One region of the Citrobacter farmeri genome, then DNA from elsewhere that is predicted to be linked to it. Evidence: riboswitches for the same ligand, from Rfam matches in the RefSeq annotation. Region 1 holds a riboswitch; each other region holds the start of a gene.
What was found. Region 1 has a riboswitch for cobalamin ahead of I6L53_RS09645 (ABC transporter substrate-binding protein). Riboswitches for the same ligand answer to the same signal wherever they lie in the genome.
Positions count from the first base shown of each region.

Region 2: another riboswitch for cobalamin. It lies ahead of I6L53_RS08220 (cobyrinic acid a,c-diamide synthase CobB); the one in region 1 lies ahead of I6L53_RS09645 (ABC transporter substrate-binding protein).
Region 3: another riboswitch for cobalamin. It lies ahead of btuB (TonB-dependent vitamin B12 receptor BtuB); the one in region 1 lies ahead of I6L53_RS09645 (ABC transporter substrate-binding protein).

Region 1 covers NZ_CP077291.1:2,037,744-2,044,315, reverse strand. Annotated here, with positions in the region: gene prs (ribose-phosphate diphosphokinase) at 1-732, shown strand, start outside; gene dauA (C4-dicarboxylic acid transporter DauA) at 864-2,543, shown strand; gene I6L53_RS09650 (GNAT family N-acetyltransferase) at 2,690-3,181, shown strand; cobalamin riboswitch at 3,360-3,587, shown strand; gene I6L53_RS09645 (ABC transporter substrate-binding protein) at 3,807-4,859, shown strand; gene I6L53_RS09640 (FecCD family ABC transporter permease) at 4,925-5,992, shown strand; gene I6L53_RS09635 (ABC transporter ATP-binding protein) at 5,989-6,572, shown strand, end outside.
Region 2 covers NZ_CP077291.1:1,758,758-1,765,329, forward strand. Annotated here, with positions in the region: gene pduF (propanediol diffusion facilitator PduF) at 230-1,039, shown strand; gene pocR (transcriptional regulator PocR) at 1,248-2,165, shown strand; cobalamin riboswitch at 2,469-2,643, shown strand; gene I6L53_RS08220 (cobyrinic acid a,c-diamide synthase CobB) at 2,733-4,112, shown strand; gene cbiB (adenosylcobinamide-phosphate synthase CbiB) at 4,109-5,068, shown strand; gene I6L53_RS08230 (cobalt-precorrin-8 methylmutase) at 5,081-5,713, shown strand; gene cbiD (cobalt-precorrin-5B (C(1))-methyltransferase CbiD) at 5,710-6,572, shown strand, end outside.
Region 3 covers NZ_CP077291.1:267,243-273,814, reverse strand. Annotated here, with positions in the region: tRNA gene I6L53_RS01280 (tRNA-Ile) at 1-77, opposite strand; rRNA gene I6L53_RS01275 (16S ribosomal RNA) at 147-1,688, opposite strand; gene murI (glutamate racemase) at 2,066-2,917, opposite strand; gene btuB (TonB-dependent vitamin B12 receptor BtuB) at 2,862-4,700, opposite strand; cobalamin riboswitch at 4,766-4,958, opposite strand; gene trmA (tRNA (uridine(54)-C5)-methyltransferase TrmA) at 5,073-6,173, shown strand; gene I6L53_RS01255 (YijD family membrane protein) at 6,223-6,572, opposite strand, start outside.

The DNA of each region.
Region 1 (6,572 bases):
ATGGTTGATGCCCTGCGCCGTGCTTCCGCAGGCCGTATCACCGCCGTTATTCCTTACTTTGGCTATGCGCGTCAGGATCGTCGTGTACGTTCCGCCCGTGTACCGATTACGGCAAAAGTTGTCGCTGACTTCCTGTCCAGCGTCGGCGTTGACCGCGTTCTGACCGTTGACCTGCATGCTGAACAGATCCAGGGCTTCTTCGACGTACCGGTTGATAACGTATTTGGTAGCCCAATTCTGTTAGAAGATATGCTGCAGCTGAACCTGGATAATCCGATTGTGGTTTCCCCGGATATCGGTGGCGTCGTGCGTGCCCGCGCTATCGCTAAGCTGCTTAATGACACCGATATGGCAATCATCGACAAACGCCGTCCGCGTGCTAACGTTTCTCAGGTGATGCACATCATCGGTGACGTAGCAGGTCGTGATTGCGTACTGGTTGATGACATGATCGATACCGGTGGTACGTTGTGTAAGGCAGCTGAAGCGCTGAAAGAACGTGGTGCAAAACGCGTATTTGCTTACGCAACTCACCCGATCTTCTCAGGCAATGCAGCAAATAACCTGCGTAACTCAGTGATTGATGAAGTTGTTGTCTGCGATACCATTCCGCTGACCGACGAAATCAAAGCACTGCCTAACGTGCGTACATTGACCCTGTCGGGTATGCTGGCCGAAGCGATTCGTCGTATCAGCAACGAAGAATCAATTTCTGCTATGTTCGAGCATTAATCGAACCCGGTTCAAAAACCCGCTGCGGCGGGTTTTTTCGTCTATAACCTTTATTTGTATGACTTATGCCTCCTTCACCTGCCAACCAGCTATGAGTTGACAGATGATGCGCTCATGGATGAAACATTATTGTGAACAGAATTTTTTCCTCACATGTGATGCCTTTCCGCGCCCTCATCGACGCTTGTTGGAAAGAAAAATATACCGCCTCACGGTTTACCCGTGATGTGATTGCCGGGATCACCGTCGGGATTATTGCCATCCCGCTGGCGATGGCACTGGCTATCGGGAGTGGTGTAGCGCCGCAGTACGGACTTTATACCTCCGCTGTGGCGGGGATTGTTATTGCCTTAACCGGGGGGTCGCGTTTTAGTGTCTCTGGCCCGACCGCCGCGTTTGTGGTGATCCTCTACCCCGTTTCGCAACAGTTTGGACTTGCAGGTCTGCTTGTCGCGACGCTGATGTCCGGGGTCTTCCTGATCCTCTTTGGCCTGGCCCGCTTTGGCCGCCTGATTGAGTACATCCCGGTTTCGGTGACCTTAGGTTTTACCTCAGGGATTGGTATCACCATTGGTACCATGCAAATCAAAGATTTCCTCGGTCTGCAGCTGGCCCACGTACCGGAACACTATCTGCAAAAAGTCGGCGCGCTGTTTATGGCCCTGCCGACCGTCAACCTGGGTGATGCCGCCATCGGCGTGGTCACGCTGGGCACCCTGATTTTCTGGCCACGTCTGGGCATTCGCCTGCCGGGCCACCTGCCCGCCTTGCTCGCCGGCTGCGCCGTCATGGGAGTCGTTAACCTGCTGGGCGGCCACGTTGCCACCATTGGTTCTCAGTTCCACTATATTTTGGCTGACGGCACTCAGGGCAGCGGGATCCCGCAACTGCTGCCGCAACTGGTGTTGCCGTGGAACCTGCCGGATTCTGATTTCACGCTGAGCTGGGATTCCCTGCGCGCCCTGCTTCCGGCGGCCTTCTCTATGGCGATGTTGGGGGCGATTGAATCCTTGCTCTGCGCCGTGGTCCTCGACGGGATGACCGGAACCAAACACAAGGCCAACAGTGAACTGATTGGTCAGGGGCTGGGCAACATCGTCGCCCCCTTCTTCGGCGGGATTACCGCAACGGCGGCGATTGCCCGTTCCGCGGCGAACGTCCGCGCTGGCGCAACATCTCCTGTCTCCGCCGTGATCCACGCGCTTCTGGTGATCATGGCGCTGCTGGCGCTGGCACCGCTGCTCTCCTGGCTACCGTTGTCGGCAATGGCGGCCCTGCTACTGATGGTGGCATGGAACATGAGCGAAGCCCACAAGGTGGTGGATTTGCTGCGGCATGCGCCCAAAGACGACATCATTGTGATGATGATGTGTATGTCGCTGACGGTGCTGTTTGACATGGTCATCGCCATCAGCGTCGGGATTGTGCTGGCCTCATTACTGTTTATGCGCCGTATCGCGCGCATGACGCGCCTGGCAGCGGTAAACGTCGAGGTGCCAGAGGATGTGCTGGTGCTGCGCGTGATCGGCCCTCTGTTTTTTGCCGCGGCTGAAGGTTTGTTCACCGATCTGGAGTCGCGCATTGAAGGCAAGCGTATCGTCGTGCTGAAGTGGGATGCGGTACCCGTGCTGGATGCCGGGGGTCTGGACGCCTTCCAGCGCTTTGTGAAAAGATTGCCGGAAGGGTGCGAACTCCGCGTAACAAACGTGGAGTTTCAGCCGCTGCGCACAATGGCGCGCGCCGGTATTAAGCCAATCCCAGGACGTCTGACCTTCTTCCCGAACCGCGACGCGGCGCTGGCTGATTTATAATCTTTTGCTGTTACCGGTCTGTTCCTGTACGGGCCGGTAACATTTTCCGCTTTGCACGCTGTTTTTCCTTTCCTGAGTTGTTATTATCCGCCTTCTGTTCCTGAGAATAAGAGTGGCAATCTGTGATTCCCTTTACCATACGTGAAATGACCGGAGAGGATATTCCGGCGGTTCAGTTATTTCTGACACAACATTTAAATGAATTCTTTGCTGCTGACAGACCTGTCCCCTCTGCCGGAGAAGATGTTTTTCACCTGCGACAGCAGTATATTCAACAGGAGCGGAATTTATTGCTTTGCGCCTGGAGTGACAAGCATGAACTTATTGCTACCCTGGCCGTCTGCCAATATGACGACAGAATAGCGGAACTTCGTGGACGTTATATTTTGACAGAGACGGCAGAAATTTGTCGCTGCTATGTGGATAAACGTTATCGCAGGCAGGGGATTGGTCGCCAGTTACTCGCTTTTGCTGAAACATTCTGCGAGCAACAGCAATACACCCTATTATACTTACATACCCACCATTTTTTACCGGGTGGTTATTCCTTCTGGCAAGGTAATGATTTCCAGGTAGTGATGGATATGCACGACGACTGGCAATTAGTGCATATGGAAAGATCACATAAATTATCATGACTAAGAATATTAGTTGATCAATGTCAATTAATTCTCATTTAGCTTTTCATAATGACCTTTAGCTATCCCAAATTTTATTATTGAACACCAAATAACTACATGATATTTAACAATTAAATACTCAACCCGGCCATTTTAGTCTCATTTATCCTTGTGATTGATCTTGTTAACAATTGCCGATACAGTCTTTTCCGACAGCATTTCATTACACCAACATTGTAGTGAATAGGAACATGGTGCGGATTATTCTAATCCCATGCCATGACTGCCCCCGCAACTGTAGGCGGATGCAGAATATCCTCGTGCAGCATATTTTGTTGCAGGCCACTGTAAAGCGAATCTTTATGGGAAGGCCGATATTCTGATTACCGTGAGTCAGGAGACCTGCTGTCAAATTTATACCCATTGAGTGGACGGGATGGTCCATGGGATGATTTATTTGACATCAGCCACCGTGAAAGGGTGAACCGGTTTTCTGACTGAACTGCATACTTCTATTATTTGCATAAGGTCATGCGCAAATTTCACGATGTCATGTCATCTATCGTCATGAACTCTCCCGATATATGGAACGACATAATCCATGACCAGACGTTCAGATTCTGGCATGAACGGGATGATAATAATGCACGCTAATTTTACCTCTTTATCTTATAAAAAAACGCTTCTGGTTGTTGCAGGTACCGCACTGTTTCTCACCTCAGGTCTTTCTCATGCAGCAAAAACGGAATATCCCTTGACGATAAAAAACTGTGGTCGGGATATCACCTTTAACGCGGCACCAAAACGTGTTGCCACCGTGGGACAAAACAGTACAGAGATCCTGTATGCACTGGGTCTGGCTGACCGTGTGGTGGGCACGTCGCTATGGTTCGGGCCAGTACCCGACGCGTATAAGGCGGCAAATGACAAGATTGCCGTTATTGCGCAGAACATCCCCAGCTTCGAAGGCATCATTGCCAAAAAACCGGATCTGGTCGCCAGCCAGTTCGAATGGCAAATCGGTCCTGCCGGTACCGTGGCGTCTTACGAACAATTCAGTGAATTGAAAGTGCCGGTGTATACCGCACCGGCAGACTGCGCGAAAGATAACGAAGATGGCGGTGACGGCGTCCGCAAAGGCATGTTTGATATCGCGATGGTCTATCAGGAAGTCGCCGACTTAGCGACAATTTTCGACGTTCAGGATAAAGGTGAAGAACTGATTGCCAGCCTTAAGGCGCGCGAAGCCGCCGCGAAAAATAAAATCGCCGGGATGGAGAGCAATGTCTCCGCTGTCTTCTGGTTCTCAAGCGCCGACCTGCAACTTGATCCTTACGTTGCCGGGAAATTAGGTCCAGCGGCCTGGATTGCGCAAACGCTGGGCGTCAAAAACGTCATAGACTCTGCCGAAGAGTGGCCGACAGTGGGTTGGGAAACCATCGCCAAAGCCCAACCCTCGGTGATTGTGCTGGGGGAAATGAGTCGCCGTCGTTTCCCTGCTGATGACTGGCAGGTGAAAATGGATTACCTGAAATCCGATCCGGTCACCCAACTGATCCCCGCCGTAAAAGCCAATCATCTGCCCGTGATTGACGTACAGACCATGAATGCTGGTATCAGAACCATTGACGGTGTTGAAAAGCTGGCGGATGCCCTGGTTGAGTATGGCTTAGCGCATCCTCAGGCCGCGAAGTAATCCTCGTTTCGCGCCAGATCCTGCCGGGTCCGGCGCGTTTTATGCACTCCGAAACACAGGTTACTATGAGCGATTTACGCAGGACGCGTCACGCCGTCAGTCGGTTAGCGGTTAATGTTTGCGGTCATGCCCTCTGGGTTAGCGTGCTGATGTGCGCTGTTCTGCTGGCAGGGATCGCCATTGGCGAGACATTTATTCCCTGGCAGCACGTGCTCAATACGCTGGCGAACCGTCTGTTTGATACCCATTATCCGGTTGATGCGCTGGACGCCGGGATCGTCTGGAACTATCGCCTGACCCGTGCGTTAGTCTCCGCCAGTTGTGGTGCCTGCCTGGCCGTGTCGGGCGCGGTCTTACAGTCCTTACTGCGTAATGCGCTTGCCGAGCCCTATCTGCTGGGCATTTCAGCCGGGGCGTCTACCGGAGCCGTGCTGGTTGCGCTGACCGGACTGGGCGCTGGCATGATAACCATGTCGTTCGGCGCCTTTATTGGTGCCCTGACCGCCTTTCTGTTTGTGGCCTTGCTGGCCGTTGCCGCAGGCGGCAGGCAGGGCGGCGGCATTACCACGCAAATCATTCTTGCCGGTATTGCCAGTTCTCAGTTATTCAATGCCCTGACCTCACTGATCATCACCCGCTCCGCCAACGCGGAACAGGCGCGCGGCATTATGTTCTGGTTACTCGGGAATCTGAGCGGCGTCCGCTGGCCGGACGTAGTACTGGCGATCCCCACCGCGCTGGCTGGCGTCGCGATTTGTTTCTGTTATGCCCGTCATCTGGATGCCTTCTCCTTTGGCGCGGAATCCGCGGCATCGCTGGGTATTCCGGTGAAACGAACCCGTGGCGTGCTGATTGCCGCCGTGACCGGTATGACGGCCGTCATGGTTTCCATCGTCGGCGCCATTGGCTTTGTCGGGCTGGTGATCCCCCATGCCGCCCGCCTGTTGGTAGGCAATCAGCATCATCGACTGCTGCCCGTCAGCGCGCTGATCGGCGCGATATTTCTGATCGTCGCCGATGTTATTTCCCGTACGCTGCTCCCAGGACAAGTTCTGCCAATAGGCGTTATCACGGCGCTGGTCGGTGCGCCCGCGTTTTCCATCATCCTGATCAGAGGAAACCAGGCTAAATGACCGTCAATCCTGTACCGACTCCCGTTGCCGCCAGGGACGCCATCATTCAGGCACAGCGCCTGCACTGGCAGGTGAAAGGCAAAATGATTGTCAATGATGTCTCACTCAGCGTGGCGGCGGGTGAGTTTGTTGGCATTATTGGCCCCAATGGATCCGGTAAAACATCGCTGATTTCTCTGCTGGCCGGTCTGCTGAAGCCCACCGCCGGTCACATCCTGTTGCAACAAAAATCGCTGCACCGTTATTCTCGCCGCCAACTGGCACAGCAGGTCGCGCTGGTCGAGCAGCAGGCGGAAACCAGTGAACGCCTGACCGCGCTTCAGGCCGTCTCGCTGGGGCGAACGCCGTGGCTGAGCCTGCTGAACCCGTGGTCGGGCAACGATGACGACATCGTCCAGACCATGCTGGAGAAAGTCGATCTTCAGCATCTTCGCCACCGCTGCTGGCACACCTTTTCCGGCGGCGAAAAGCAACGCCTGCATATTGCCCGCGCCCTCGCGCAACAGCCGCAACTGTTACTGATGGACGAGCCTACTAACCATCTCGATATTCAGCATCAGATTGGTCTTCTCAGCCTGGT
Region 2 (6,572 bases), 280 kb from region 1:
ATTTTATTATTCTGAATTGTCCTGGTTAATTACATTCAGGCACTCTACACGCCGCCCATGAATAAATGGATGACAAGAAATTGCTATAACAACACGATTTTTCTAGGCCTCAGCGTGCTCAGTTTGCCAACAATTTTCAGTAGCCTCTTCCTATAGTAGGTGCTGTTGTACTCTACGACCAGCAAGGGTCCGCTGGTAAGGACACGAACGCTTCTAAGAAGGTGTCACAATGAATGATTCACTGAAAGCGCAATGCATTGCCGAGTTTTTGGGTACCGGATTGTTTTTATTTTTTGGTATCGGCTGCCTTAGCGCACTGAAAGTCGCAGGTGCCAGTCTGGGCCTCTGGGAAATTTGTATCATTTGGGGCCTGGGAATTTCGCTTGCGGTTTATCTGACAGCGGGAATTTCCGGGGCACATCTGAACCCGGCGATCACGGTTGCACTCTGGTTGTTTGCCTGTTTCCCTGGACGCAAAGTCCTGCCTTACACCATCGCGCAGGTTGCGGGGGCGTTTGGCGGCGCGGTACTGGCTTATCTGCTTTACGGCAATTTATTCACCGAGTACGAAACTGCCCATAATATGGTTCGCGGCAGCGTCGATAGCCTCTATCTGGCCAGCATTTTTAGTACGTATCCGGCGGCCGCGCTTAGCGTGTGGCAGGCGGCAGGGGTCGAAATCGTCATTACCTCTATCCTGATGGGGCTGATCATGGCGCTGACGGATGATGGCAACGGCGTGCCTAAAGGACCACTGGCACCGCTGTTGATCGGTATTCTGGTCGCGGTGATTGGTGCATCCACAGGGCCGTTGACAGGGTTTGCGATGAACCCGGCCCGTGATTTTGGTCCTAAACTGTTCGCCTGGATGGCGGGCTGGGGGGATATTGCGATGACTGGCGGACGTGACATTCCGTACTTTATTGTACCGATTATTGCGCCAGTGATTGGGGCATGCTTGGGGGCTGCTGTCTACAAGTACCTCATCGGTAAAAATTTGCCCTGTAATACCTGTAAAATTGAAGAGACAGACGCGTAATTCGGACACGCACCGCTATTATCACGTCTTTAATTTCTATTTCGTGATCTGCTTTCACGAACTGACTAAAAAGTCTCCCCACCCGGGGAGACTTTTGTTATTGTCCCTTGTACTTTCTATCATTTACATACAAGGATAGGGGATGATAAAAAGTAAATGTAAAATTTATGTTTTTATTATAACAATGGATTAACTGAGGGATTTTATCATGATTTCTGCGAGTACCCTGAACTCAGAACTCATTAATAAAATCGCACAGGATTTTGCGCAAGCGACCAGCCTGGCTGTTGTGGTTGTCAATATTCATGGTGATGAGATTTCTGAGCTGTTTAATTTCACGCCTTTTTGTCAACTGATGCGTCAGCATCCACAACACAGTACCCGGTGTCGTATGAGCGATCGCTGTGGGGGACTGGAAGCGTCAAAATCGGATCAACCCTGTATCTATCGCTGTCATGCCGGGCTTACCGATTTCTCTATTCCTCTCGTGATTGCAGGCCATCTTGTTGGGTTCGTCTTGTGCGGCCAGGTGCGTTTACGTAACGATGATGGTGCCGATCTGCTCGATATCATGAAGGTTGACGATCGCTGGCAGGCCGATCCTGAACTGCTCAATGAGTTCAGTAACGTCCCGGAAATGGACTATTCACGCGTGATGGCCTCGGCGGATCTGCTTAAACTCATTGTTGAAAACTGCCTCAAAAAGCAACTTAATTTCGTGGTGATCAAAGACAGTGCGCAGCCTGCAGAACCTGCACGTCCGGCCCGCGTCGCCAGCCCCCATGACAGCAAGATGAAAAAAGCGTTGCGTTATATTGATGCACATCTGTCTGACGATCTTCGTCTTGAAGATGTGGCGTCGCACGTTTATCTGAGCCCGTACTATTTCAGCAAATTGTTCAAAAAATATCAGGGCATTGGTTTTAACGCGTGGGTCAATCAACAGCGTATGGCCAGTGCCAGAGAGCTGCTTTGCCATAGTGACTGGAGCATCGCCAGTATTGCCCGCAATTTAGGTTTTTCGCAAACCAGCTATTTTTGCAAAGTGTTCCGTCAGACTTATCAGGTTACGCCGCAGGCCTATCGACAAAAAATAAATGAAAATTTGCCTGCTGAATCGGCGTAAATAGCAATATTTTGCTATTGCCGATTTTTGATATTCCCGCGTAATCCGGTCATTTATAATGGTTAAGTGTTTTTAGTACAGCAATAAATTGTCATAGCGCAATAAAATATCGCTCTTTACGGAATAAACTTCACCAGTTTTTATTTCTGTGATGAGATACAGTGTCATTGTTAAGAGGTTTCATTATTCTCTTGCATGACATTTCATTCAGAATCGTTTTATTGCGGCATTTTATGTTGATAAAAAATGCGCAACGAATAAGTAACGAAAAAGTATTGTTGTGATGAGGAGAATTCATTCTGCTCATCATTTAAGCTGACAGGTTTGACACATTTGTGTCTGGGAAGGGGGTGAAAATCCCCCGCAGCCCCCGCTGCTGTGATGCTGACAACCCCGTGAGGACCACTGATCGCAAGATTGGGAAGGACGGGCGAGGATGACGCTAAGCCAGAAGACCAGCCTGTCGGACACTACCAACAACTTCGGTGGGAAGTGGGTTGCTCAGATGCGTACAGTCGAAAGACTGGGTGTCAGTACATCCCTACCACCCTGAACAGGATCAGGGTCATGGCGGCGAAGCAGTACGCGTTTGTTCTGGCAGGTACCGGTAGTGGCTGTGGTAAAACCACGGTGACCCTGGGCTTGCTGAACGTATTGAAACAACGTGGTTTACGCGTTCAGCCCTGCAAAGTCGGCCCTGACTATCTGGATACCGCCTGGCATACGGCCATCAGCGGCGCCGCTTCCCGTAATCTCGACAGCTTTATGCTTCCCGAATCGATCCTTAATGCCCTGTTCCGCGAGCAGATGCAGGACGCAGATATTGCGGTGATTGAAGGGGTGATGGGGCTGTATGACGGCTATGGCACTGACCCTGACTACTGCAGTACCGCCGCGATGGCAAAACAGTTAGGCTGTCCGGTGATCCTGCTGGTTGACGGGAAAGCCGTTTCAACCTCCATTGCCGCTACGGTGATGGGCTTCCAGCATTTTGACCCGACGCTGAACATTGCCGGCGTTATCGTTAATCGCGTTAACAGCGAGTCCCATTTTCAGTTGCTGAAAACTGCCATTGAGCACTACTGCGCGGTGCCAGTGCTGGGTTACGTCCCGCGTGTTGATGGCGTCGCGCTACCTGAAAGGCACCTGGGGCTGGTGACCGCGCGCGAATCAGTTGTAAATCAACAGTCGTGGCAGGATTTCTCCGCCCGACTGGAAAACACGCTGAATATCGACCAGTTACTGGCGTTAAGCCATCTTGCGGCGTTACCGCAGGGTGACTGGCCAGAGGTTCCTGCGGCGAACGCCGGGGAGGGGCTGACGCTGGCGATGGCCGATGACGAAGCCTTTAACTTTTATTATCCCGATAACGTGAAGCTCCTGGCGCGTACTGGTGTCAACATTGTGCGCTTTAGTCCGATCCACGATCGCGCGTTGCCTGATTGCCAGATGGTCTGGTTGGGCGGCGGTTATCCGGAACTGCATGCGGCTGCGCTGGCGGCTAATACCACGATGCTGGCAAGCCTGCGCGAGGCGCATCATCGCGGCGTCGCGATCTACGCCGAGTGCGGCGGATTGATGTACCTCGGCAGCGTGCTGGAAGAGGCTGACGGGGTTGAGCATCGCATGGCCGGTATCATCCCAGGCCGTAGCAAAATGGGTAAACGACTGACCCGCTTCGGCTATTGCGAAGCGCAAGCTCTACAGCCCACGCTGTTGGCCGCAGAAGGTGATGTGCTGCGTGGCCATGAATTTCATTACTCCGATTTTTCTCCCGAAACGCCTGCTGTGTTGGCATGTCGCAAAGTCCGTGACGGTCAGACGGTGCAAGCGTGGTCCGGCGGCTGGCGAATCGGCAATACCTTTGCCAGCTATCTGCACGTTCACTTTGCTCAGCGTCCATTAATGCTAAATCACTGGCTGAACGCCGCAAGGGAGGCGTTATGACGCTACTGGCATGGTGCGTGGCCTGGCTTCTCGACATTGTGATTGGCGACCCGCCAGAGTGGCCGCACCCGGTGCGCTGGATAGGCAATTTGATCAATGTCGTGCAACGGATTGTTCGCCGCTACTGCCGCAGCGACCGGGCATTACGTATCGGCGGCGGAGTGATGTGGCTGGTGGTTGTGGGGCTGACGTGGGCGGTTGCCTGGGGTGTGTTGTGGCTGGCGGCAGTGATTCATCCCTGGCTCGGTTGGGTTGTTGAAGTCTGGATGATCTTCACCGTGCTGGCGGGGCGCTGTCTGGCGACGGCGGCGCAGGAGGTTGAGCGTCCGCTACGTGAAGGTAATCTTGCGGAAAGTCGCGAAAAACTCTCGTGGATTGTGGGGCGTGACACGTCGCAACTACACCCGGAACAGATCAACCGGGCGGTCGTGGAAACCGTCGCGGAGAATACGGTTGACGGTATTATCGCCCCGCTGTTCTTCCTGTTAATCGGCGGTGCGCCGCTGGCAATGGCCTACAAAGCGGTGAACACCCTGGATTCCATGGTGGGCTATAAGCACGAAAAATATCGGGCGATCGGCATGGTAAGCGCTCGCCTTGACGACGTCGCGAACTACATTCCTGCTCGGCTGAGTTGGCTGTTGCTGAGCGCGGCGGCGGTGTTGTGTCGGCGTGACGGCTCCCGGGCGCTCTGCGTGGGGTGGCGGGATCGTTATAACCACAGCAGTCCAAACTGCGCATGGGCGGAAGCCTCCGTTGCTGGCGCGCTGGGCATCAGGCTGGGCGGCCCCAACGATTACTTTGGTGAGCGTGTTGAAAAACCGTGGATCGGCGACGCGCAGCGCACTATTTCCGTAGACGACATTTCCCAAACGATTCGACTGATGTGGGTTGCCTCCACGCTGGCTCTGGCGCTGTTCCTCGTGACGCGCTGGCTGGTGGTTGGGGTGGCCTGAGGATATATGACAATGCAATACATCCAGCAACCCCAGGCGATTGAAGCCAAAAGTTTTGACATCATTGGCGAGATCATTAATGAAACGCGCCCGGAGTACCAGTTTGCCAGTCCGCTGCATGAAGCGATCGTCAAACGGGTGATTCATACCACTGCCGACTTTGACTGGCTGGACATTCTCTGGTTTTCGGGCGACGCGCTGGAAAAGCTCTGCGCGGCGCTAAGTCGTCCGACGGTTATTTATACCGATACCACGATGGCACTTTCGGGGATCAACAAAACCTTGCTGGCGAAGATGGGGGGCGAGTGCCGCTGCTACATCAGCGATCCGCGCGTGGTGGCACAAGCGAAAGCGCAGGGGATCACCCGTTCAATGGCGGCGGTGGATATTGCTGTGACGGAAGAGAGTGAAAAAGTGTTTGTCTTTGGCAACGCACCGACCGCGCTGTTTCGCCTGCTGGAGCATGATGTGGCGGTAAGTGGCGTAGTGGGGGTGCCGGTGGGGTTTGTCGGCGCGGCGGAGTCTAAAGAGGCGCTGACGCACAGTCAACTGCCCGCCATTGCGGCTCTTGGGCGTAAAGGTGGTAGCAACGTTGCTGCGGCGATCGTTAACGCCATGCTGTATCACCTGCAGGGGGCGCGATGAGCGATCAGACTTTCGACGCGCCCGTCTGGCATAACGGTAAAGCGTTGCGCAAAGGTTACACCACCGGATCGTGCGCCACCGCAGCGGCAAAAGTCGCCGCGCTGATGGTTCTGCGCCAGCATCTGATCCACCAGGTGTCGATTGTCACGCCGTCCGGCGTCACGCTGTGCCTGAACGTGGAGTCGCCGCACATTGAAGGACAGCAGGCCATTGCCGCCATCCGCAAAGACGGCGGCGATGATGTGGACGCCACTCACGGCATGTTGATATTCGCCCGCGTCACGCTGAACGATAGCGGCAAAATTGTCCTGCTCGGCGGCGAAGGAGTCGGCACCGTCACCCGCAAGGGGATTGGTTTACCCGTTGGCAGTGCGGCAATTAATCGCACCCCGCGTCACACCATCGAGTCCGCCGTGCGTGAGGCAATAGGTCCGGCACGTGGGGCGGAGATTGAAATTTTTGCGCCGGAAGGCGAAGAGCGGGCGCAAAAAACCTACAACTCGCGACTGGGCATTCTTGGCGGCATTTCCATCATTGGCACGACCGGCATCGTGACCCCAATGTCCGAAGAGAGCTGGAAGCGGTCATTATCGCTGGAGCTGGAAATTAAACGCGCCGAAGGGCTGGAGCGAGTGGTTCTGGTGCCGGGGAACCACGGTGAGCGTTTCGTCCGCGAACAGATGGGCATCGACAGCAACGTGGTGGTTACCATGAGCAATTTTGTCGGCTACATGATTGAAGAGGCGGTGCGGCTGGGATTTCGCCAGGTTGTACTCGTTGGTCATCCTGGAAAACTGATCAAAATTGCCGCCGGGATTTTCCATACTCACAGCCACATTGCCGATGCGCGGATGGAAAC
Region 3 (6,572 bases), 1.8 Mb from region 1:
TGGTAGGCCTGAGTGGACTTGAACCACCGACCTCACCCTTATCAGGGGTGCGCTCTAACCACCTGAGCTACAAGCCTGTAGAGGTTTTACTGCTCGTTTTTCATCAGACAATCTGTGTGGACACTACAAAGGCAGGTTCTTTAAGGTAAGGAGGTGATCCAACCGCAGGTTCCCCTACGGTTACCTTGTTACGACTTCACCCCAGTCATGAATCACAAAGTGGTAAGCGCCCTCCCGAAGGTTAAGCTACCTACTTCTTTTGCAACCCACTCCCATGGTGTGACGGGCGGTGTGTACAAGGCCCGGGAACGTATTCACCGTGGCATTCTGATCCACGATTACTAGCGATTCCGACTTCATGGAGTCGAGTTGCAGACTCCAATCCGGACTACGACATACTTTATGAGGTCCGCTTGCTCTCGCGAGGTCGCTTCTCTTTGTATATGCCATTGTAGCACGTGTGTAGCCCTGGTCGTAAGGGCCATGATGACTTGACGTCATCCCCACCTTCCTCCAGTTTATCACTGGCAGTCTCCTTTGAGTTCCCGGCCGGACCGCTGGCAACAAAGGATAAGGGTTGCGCTCGTTGCGGGACTTAACCCAACATTTCACAACACGAGCTGACGACAGCCATGCAGCACCTGTCTCACAGTTCCCGAAGGCACCAAGGCATCTCTGCCAAGTTCTGTGGATGTCAAGACCAGGTAAGGTTCTTCGCGTTGCATCGAATTAAACCACATGCTCCACCGCTTGTGCGGGCCCCCGTCAATTCATTTGAGTTTTAACCTTGCGGCCGTACTCCCCAGGCGGTCTATTTAACGCGTTAGCTCCGGAAGCCACGCCTCAAGGGCACAACCTCCAAATAGACATCGTTTACGGCGTGGACTACCAGGGTATCTAATCCTGTTTGCTCCCCACGCTTTCGCACCTGAGCGTCAGTCTTCGTCCAGGGGGCCGCCTTCGCCACCGGTATTCCTCCAGATCTCTACGCATTTCACCGCTACACCTGGAATTCTACCCCCCTCTACGAGACTCAAGCCTGCCAGTTTCGAATGCAGTTCCCAGGTTGAGCCCGGGGATTTCACATCCGACTTGACAGACCGCCTGCGTGCGCTTTACGCCCAGTAATTCCGATTAACGCTTGCACCCTCCGTATTACCGCGGCTGCTGGCACGGAGTTAGCCGGTGCTTCTTCTGCGGGTAACGTCAATGGCTAAGGTTATTAACCTTAACCCCTTCCTCCCCGCTGAAAGTACTTTACAACCCGAAGGCCTTCTTCATACACGCGGCATGGCTGCATCAGGCTTGCGCCCATTGTGCAATATTCCCCACTGCTGCCTCCCGTAGGAGTCTGGACCGTGTCTCAGTTCCAGTGTGGCTGGTCATCCTCTCAGACCAGCTAGGGATCGTCGCCTTGGTGAGCCGTTACCTCACCAACAAGCTAATCCCATCTGGGCACATCCGATGGCAAGAGGCCCGAAGGTCCCCCTCTTTGGTCTTGCGACGTTATGCGGTATTAGCTACCGTTTCCAGTAGTTATCCCCCTCCATCGGGCAGTTTCCCAGACATTACTCACCCGTCCGCCACTCGTCAGCGAAGCAGCAAGCTGCTTCCTGTTACCGTTCGACTTGCATGTGTTAGGCCTGCCGCCAGCGTTCAATCTGAGCCATGATCAAACTCTTCAATTTAAGTTTGATGCTCGTGAATTAAACTTCGTAATGAATTACGTGTTCACTCAGAGACTTGGTATTCATTTTTCGTCTTGCGACGTTAAGAATCCATGTCACTTTGAGTGCCCACACAGATTGTCTGATAAATTGTTAAAGAGCAGTGCCGCTTCGCTTTTTCTCAGCGGCGCGGGGTGTGCATAATACGCTTTCCCGCTTCAGAGTCAAGCATTTATTTCGCTTTTCTCTGTGGGCGTTCATCGCTGAACCCCGCTGACCCGGCGGCTTGCGTGCCGTTGTTCCGTGTCAGTGGAGGCGCATTATAGGGAGTTATTTCGGGCTGACAAGGGGAAATTTAAAATAATCTTCCGAGTGCGCAATATTTACCCAAAACAGGTTTAGACTGCCAGTTTTTCGAGCGATTCAAAGCCGTAGCGCTGCAAAACGGGTAACAATTGCTCAGTTTCCGGCGTCATCGCCATGCAATAGGCAATATTGGCATCTGCTGATTTCGCATCCGGCGCTTCATGCTCCAGTAACCAGGCCGTGCGGCGCGCAATGGCCGCACCGGAATCTACCAGTCGCGTCCCTTCAGGCAGAACCTGTAAGAGTTCTTCCTGTAACAAAGGGAAATGGGTGCAACCAAGCACCACCGTATCAGGCGGTTCCGGCATCCGCAGCCATGGACGCAGAATCCGTTGCAACTCTTCCAGCGGCACTGGCTCGCCATGCAACTTCGCTTCCGCCAGCTCCACCAGTTCTGCTGACCCCAGCATGGCGATCTGGCACTCATTCGCAAAGCGCGCAATCAGCTCATGCGTATAAGGACGCTTCACCGTCCCGCGTGTTGCCAGCAGCCCGACAACACCATTTGCCGTCAGACGTGCCGCCGGTTTGATCGCCGGTACCACGCCCACGACCGGGAAAGCAAACTTCTCACGCAAGGCCGGAAGGGAGACCGTACTGGCCGTGTTACAGGCGATAACTGCCAGGGAAAGAGGATAGCGCTGCTGTACCGCCGTCACGATCTCAACAACGCGCTCAACGATAAACGCCTCACTCTTCTCCCCATAAGGAAAAGCCACGTTATCGAAAGCGTAGATATAGTGGAGATCCGGCAGGAGATGCCGGATCTCATCATAGACCGACAGCCCACCGACACCGGAATCAAATACCAGCACGGTGGGGCGTGGATCAGAAGGTGTAGCTGCCAGACAAGGTGTATTCCCGTCCTGCAGTTTGGTAGCCATAAACTGTCTCGTAATCTTTATCGAACAGGTTGGCTATTTTACCACGAACTATGAGATGTGAGGTGACCGGATATGAAAGTCCGATGTCCCACACGCTCAGTCCGCCCATTTTCACCTTACGGGAATTGTCATAGTCGTAATCGTAACGCTCACCAATGTACTGATAGGTCACATCCCAGCCCAGCTCGTAGACCTGTCCGCTCAGCTCATACTTCACCTGCTGCTTCGCACGGCGATAAAGTTGCTGATCGGTTTCATCATCGCGCGGATCCACATACTGCAACGTTAGGCGGTGATCGACCGGACCGGTTGTCAGGTTCCCCGTCCATTCCAGCCCTTTGATGGTCGCGGATTTGACGTTGAAGTAGGTATTGTTGTTGTAGTCGATCAGATTCTGGATTTTGTAGCGATAGGTCGACAAGCGCCAGTCAAGCGGACCGGTCAGCCCTTCTAACCCAGCCTCCCACTGCTTTGACTCTTCCGGCTTCAGGTTCGGGTTCGAGGCGATACCAAAGCGCTCTGCACCAAACTGTTGGCCCAGTGAAGGCGCAAGGAAACCTGTGCCATAGGAGAGCGTTACCTTATAGTCATCAACAAACTGCCAGCCCGCCGCCGTTTGCCAGGTACCATGCCAGCCAAACTGGTCGTCATGGTCCTCACGACCAGACGCTTCCAGCGTCACGCTATCAATCTGCTGTTGCCCGGTCAGGTAGAGCCCCGTGTTATCACGCTTATAGTTGTCTGTCCCATACTCGCCAAAGGACATTAGCTTTTCTTGCTTCCAGTCGACGCCCGCGCTGACAGCACCATGCCCAACAATAACGTTGTTGCCCCACTGGACATAGCGCTGCTCCATGTCATCAAGACTGTAACCTGTCGCATAGCGCCCGTTCAGGCTGCTGTAGTTATAGTCCTTAATACGCTGGTAGTTGGCGACCAGTTGCGAAGAGTAGATACCGGAATTGAAGCGCAGCCCCGTATCCCACGACTGGGTATAATTCTGATGCTCGTCGTTTCCGCCGTCATAACCCCATTTCCCCTGGTCATAATCGGCATTACTGGCATAGCCGTAGCCACGGAAGTAACCATCGAATTGATCGTTAAATTTGTGCTCAACGCCTCCCCAGAACAGCTTATTGCGATAGCCATCACGATCGCTGTCGCCGCTGTAGCTGGAGCGTGGCTGCACATCGAAGCCTTTGGTGGTCTGATACGCCCCGGCTGCGGTCACTACGGTATCGCCAAAACGTTGGCGGTAAGTGCCGTCATATTGCTGATAACCTTTTGACCCCACACCAGCATTGATCTGCGAACGCTCCTCACCGGCCATGGTGATAATGTTCACCACGCCGCCAATCGCGCCAGAGCCATAAATCGCTGAACGCGGGCCGCGGATATACTCGATACGCTGCACCAGCGAGACCGGGATCTGGTCTATATCGGAGTTATTCGAAATGCCCGGACGGGCGACCGGAATACCATCCACTAACACCAGAACGTGTTTCGCTTCGGTACCCCGCACAAACAGAGAAGAGCTTTGCCCCATGCCGCCATTCTGAGCCACATCCACGCCAGGCAGGCGACGCATGACATCAAGGACGGTTCGGGACTGCCAGCGTTCGATATCTTCACGCGTGACAATGTCAGTTGGAGCCAGAACGGTATTAACGGGTTGCTGAAAGCGGTTTGCCGTCACGACAAGCGTGTCAGGGGTGGCATCCTGTGCCCAACCCGAAAAGGCCGTGACGGAGAGCGCCGTCAACAGCGATGTTTTTTTAATCATTGTAAAGCATCCACAATAGAAGAAGGATGCCGCAGGTCCCACCGATAGTACGCGATGATGAAAACCAGTTGCGACGTTAGCCGGCAGGTCTTCGGGCTTGGAAGGTATCCCCGTCAGGGATAATAGAAATGAAGACTTCCCGCCCAGGGGCAGTGTCTGCTTACGCTCTCATCTCACCTTTCCTTACCGCTGCGCGTCAGCTCCAGATTTACACTGGATTCCCTATTAACTCACAGGACCGGCACACGGATGCTACAGTTTGTAACATCTTACTGTCCAGCGCGTTTGTTAAATATCGGAAGTCATCAATGTCTGGACATCTGTTGAGCAATCCCTACAATCCCCGCGTACTTATATTTTTCAGGATACATCATGACCCCCGAACACCTTCCGACAGAACAGTATGACGCGCAGCTCGCCGAGAAAGTGGTGCGCTTGCAGAGTATGATGGCGCCCTTTTCTGGCCTGGTTCCGGAAGTGTTTCGCTCGCCGGTCAGTCACTACCGTATGCGTGCGGAGTTCCGCATCTGGCACGACGGTGACGACCTGTATCACATCATTTTTGACCAGCAGAGCAAAAGCCGGATCCGCGTCGACAGCTTCCCGGCGGCGAGTGAACTGATCAACCAGTTGATGACCGCGATGATCGCAGGCGTGCGCGACAACCGCGTACTGCGCCATAAGCTGTTCCAGATTGATTATCTCACCACGATGAGCAATCAGGCGGTGGTTTCGCTGCTGTATCATAAAAAGCTGGACGATGAGTGGCGTGAAGCCGCCGAAGCGTTGCGCGATGCGCTGCGTGCGCAGAACCTGAATGTGCATTTGATTGGTCGCGCGACGAAAACGAAAATCGCGCTGGACCAGGATTACATCGACGAACGCTTGCCGGTCGCGGGCAAAGAGATGGTCTATCGTCAGGTCGAGAACAGTTTTACGCAGCCCAATGCGGCAATGAACATTCAGATGCTGGAGTGGGCGCTGGATGTCACCCGCGAATCGAAAGGCGATCTGCTTGAACTGTACTGCGGAAATGGCAACTTTTCACTCGCGCTGGCGCGCAACTTTGAGCGCGTACTGGCGACCGAAATCGCCAAGCCATCGGTTGCCGCCGCGCAATACAACATTGCGGCGAATCAGATTGATAACGTGCAGATTATCCGCATGGCGGCGGAAGAGTTTACGCAGGCGATGAACGGCGTACGCGAGTTTAACCGCTTGCAGGGCATCGATCTGAAAAGCTATCAGTGCGAAACGATTTTTGTCGATCCGCCCCGCAGCGGTCTGGACAGCGAGACGGAGAAAATGGTGCAGGCCTACCCGCGCATTCTCTATATCTCATGTAACCCAGAGACATTGTGTAAGAACCTGGAAACGTTAAGCCAGACGCATAACATCTCACGCCTGGCGCTGTTTGATCAGTTTCCGTATACGCATCATATGGAATGTGGGGTGTTGTTGACGGCGAAGTAATTTCCGGTACCGGATGATGACGCGCCGCGCCTCATCCGGTCCACAGCGCTTATTCCGACACTTCCTGCTTGCGGTTACGCATTTTCACCCCGATCCAGAAGACCAGAATGACCGACAGAACCGCCGGGAAGAAGTTGGAACCGATATCCGGATACTCCGCGCGCACCACGGTGCTGTAAAGCAGAACGCCGAGAATAAAGCAGGCGGCAGACAGGCCCGGTAACCCCACAGGCATGGTGCGATTCTGATAACGTTGATGCAGACAGTACACCGTCAGCACCAGCGAGATAATCGGGAATACAGAGAACGGCACGATGGAGCTAAACAGCGCCGCGAATGTGCCATTGATCGACAAGCCAGCGACCAGCGCCAGCAACAGCGTACCTTTATCCTGAACTG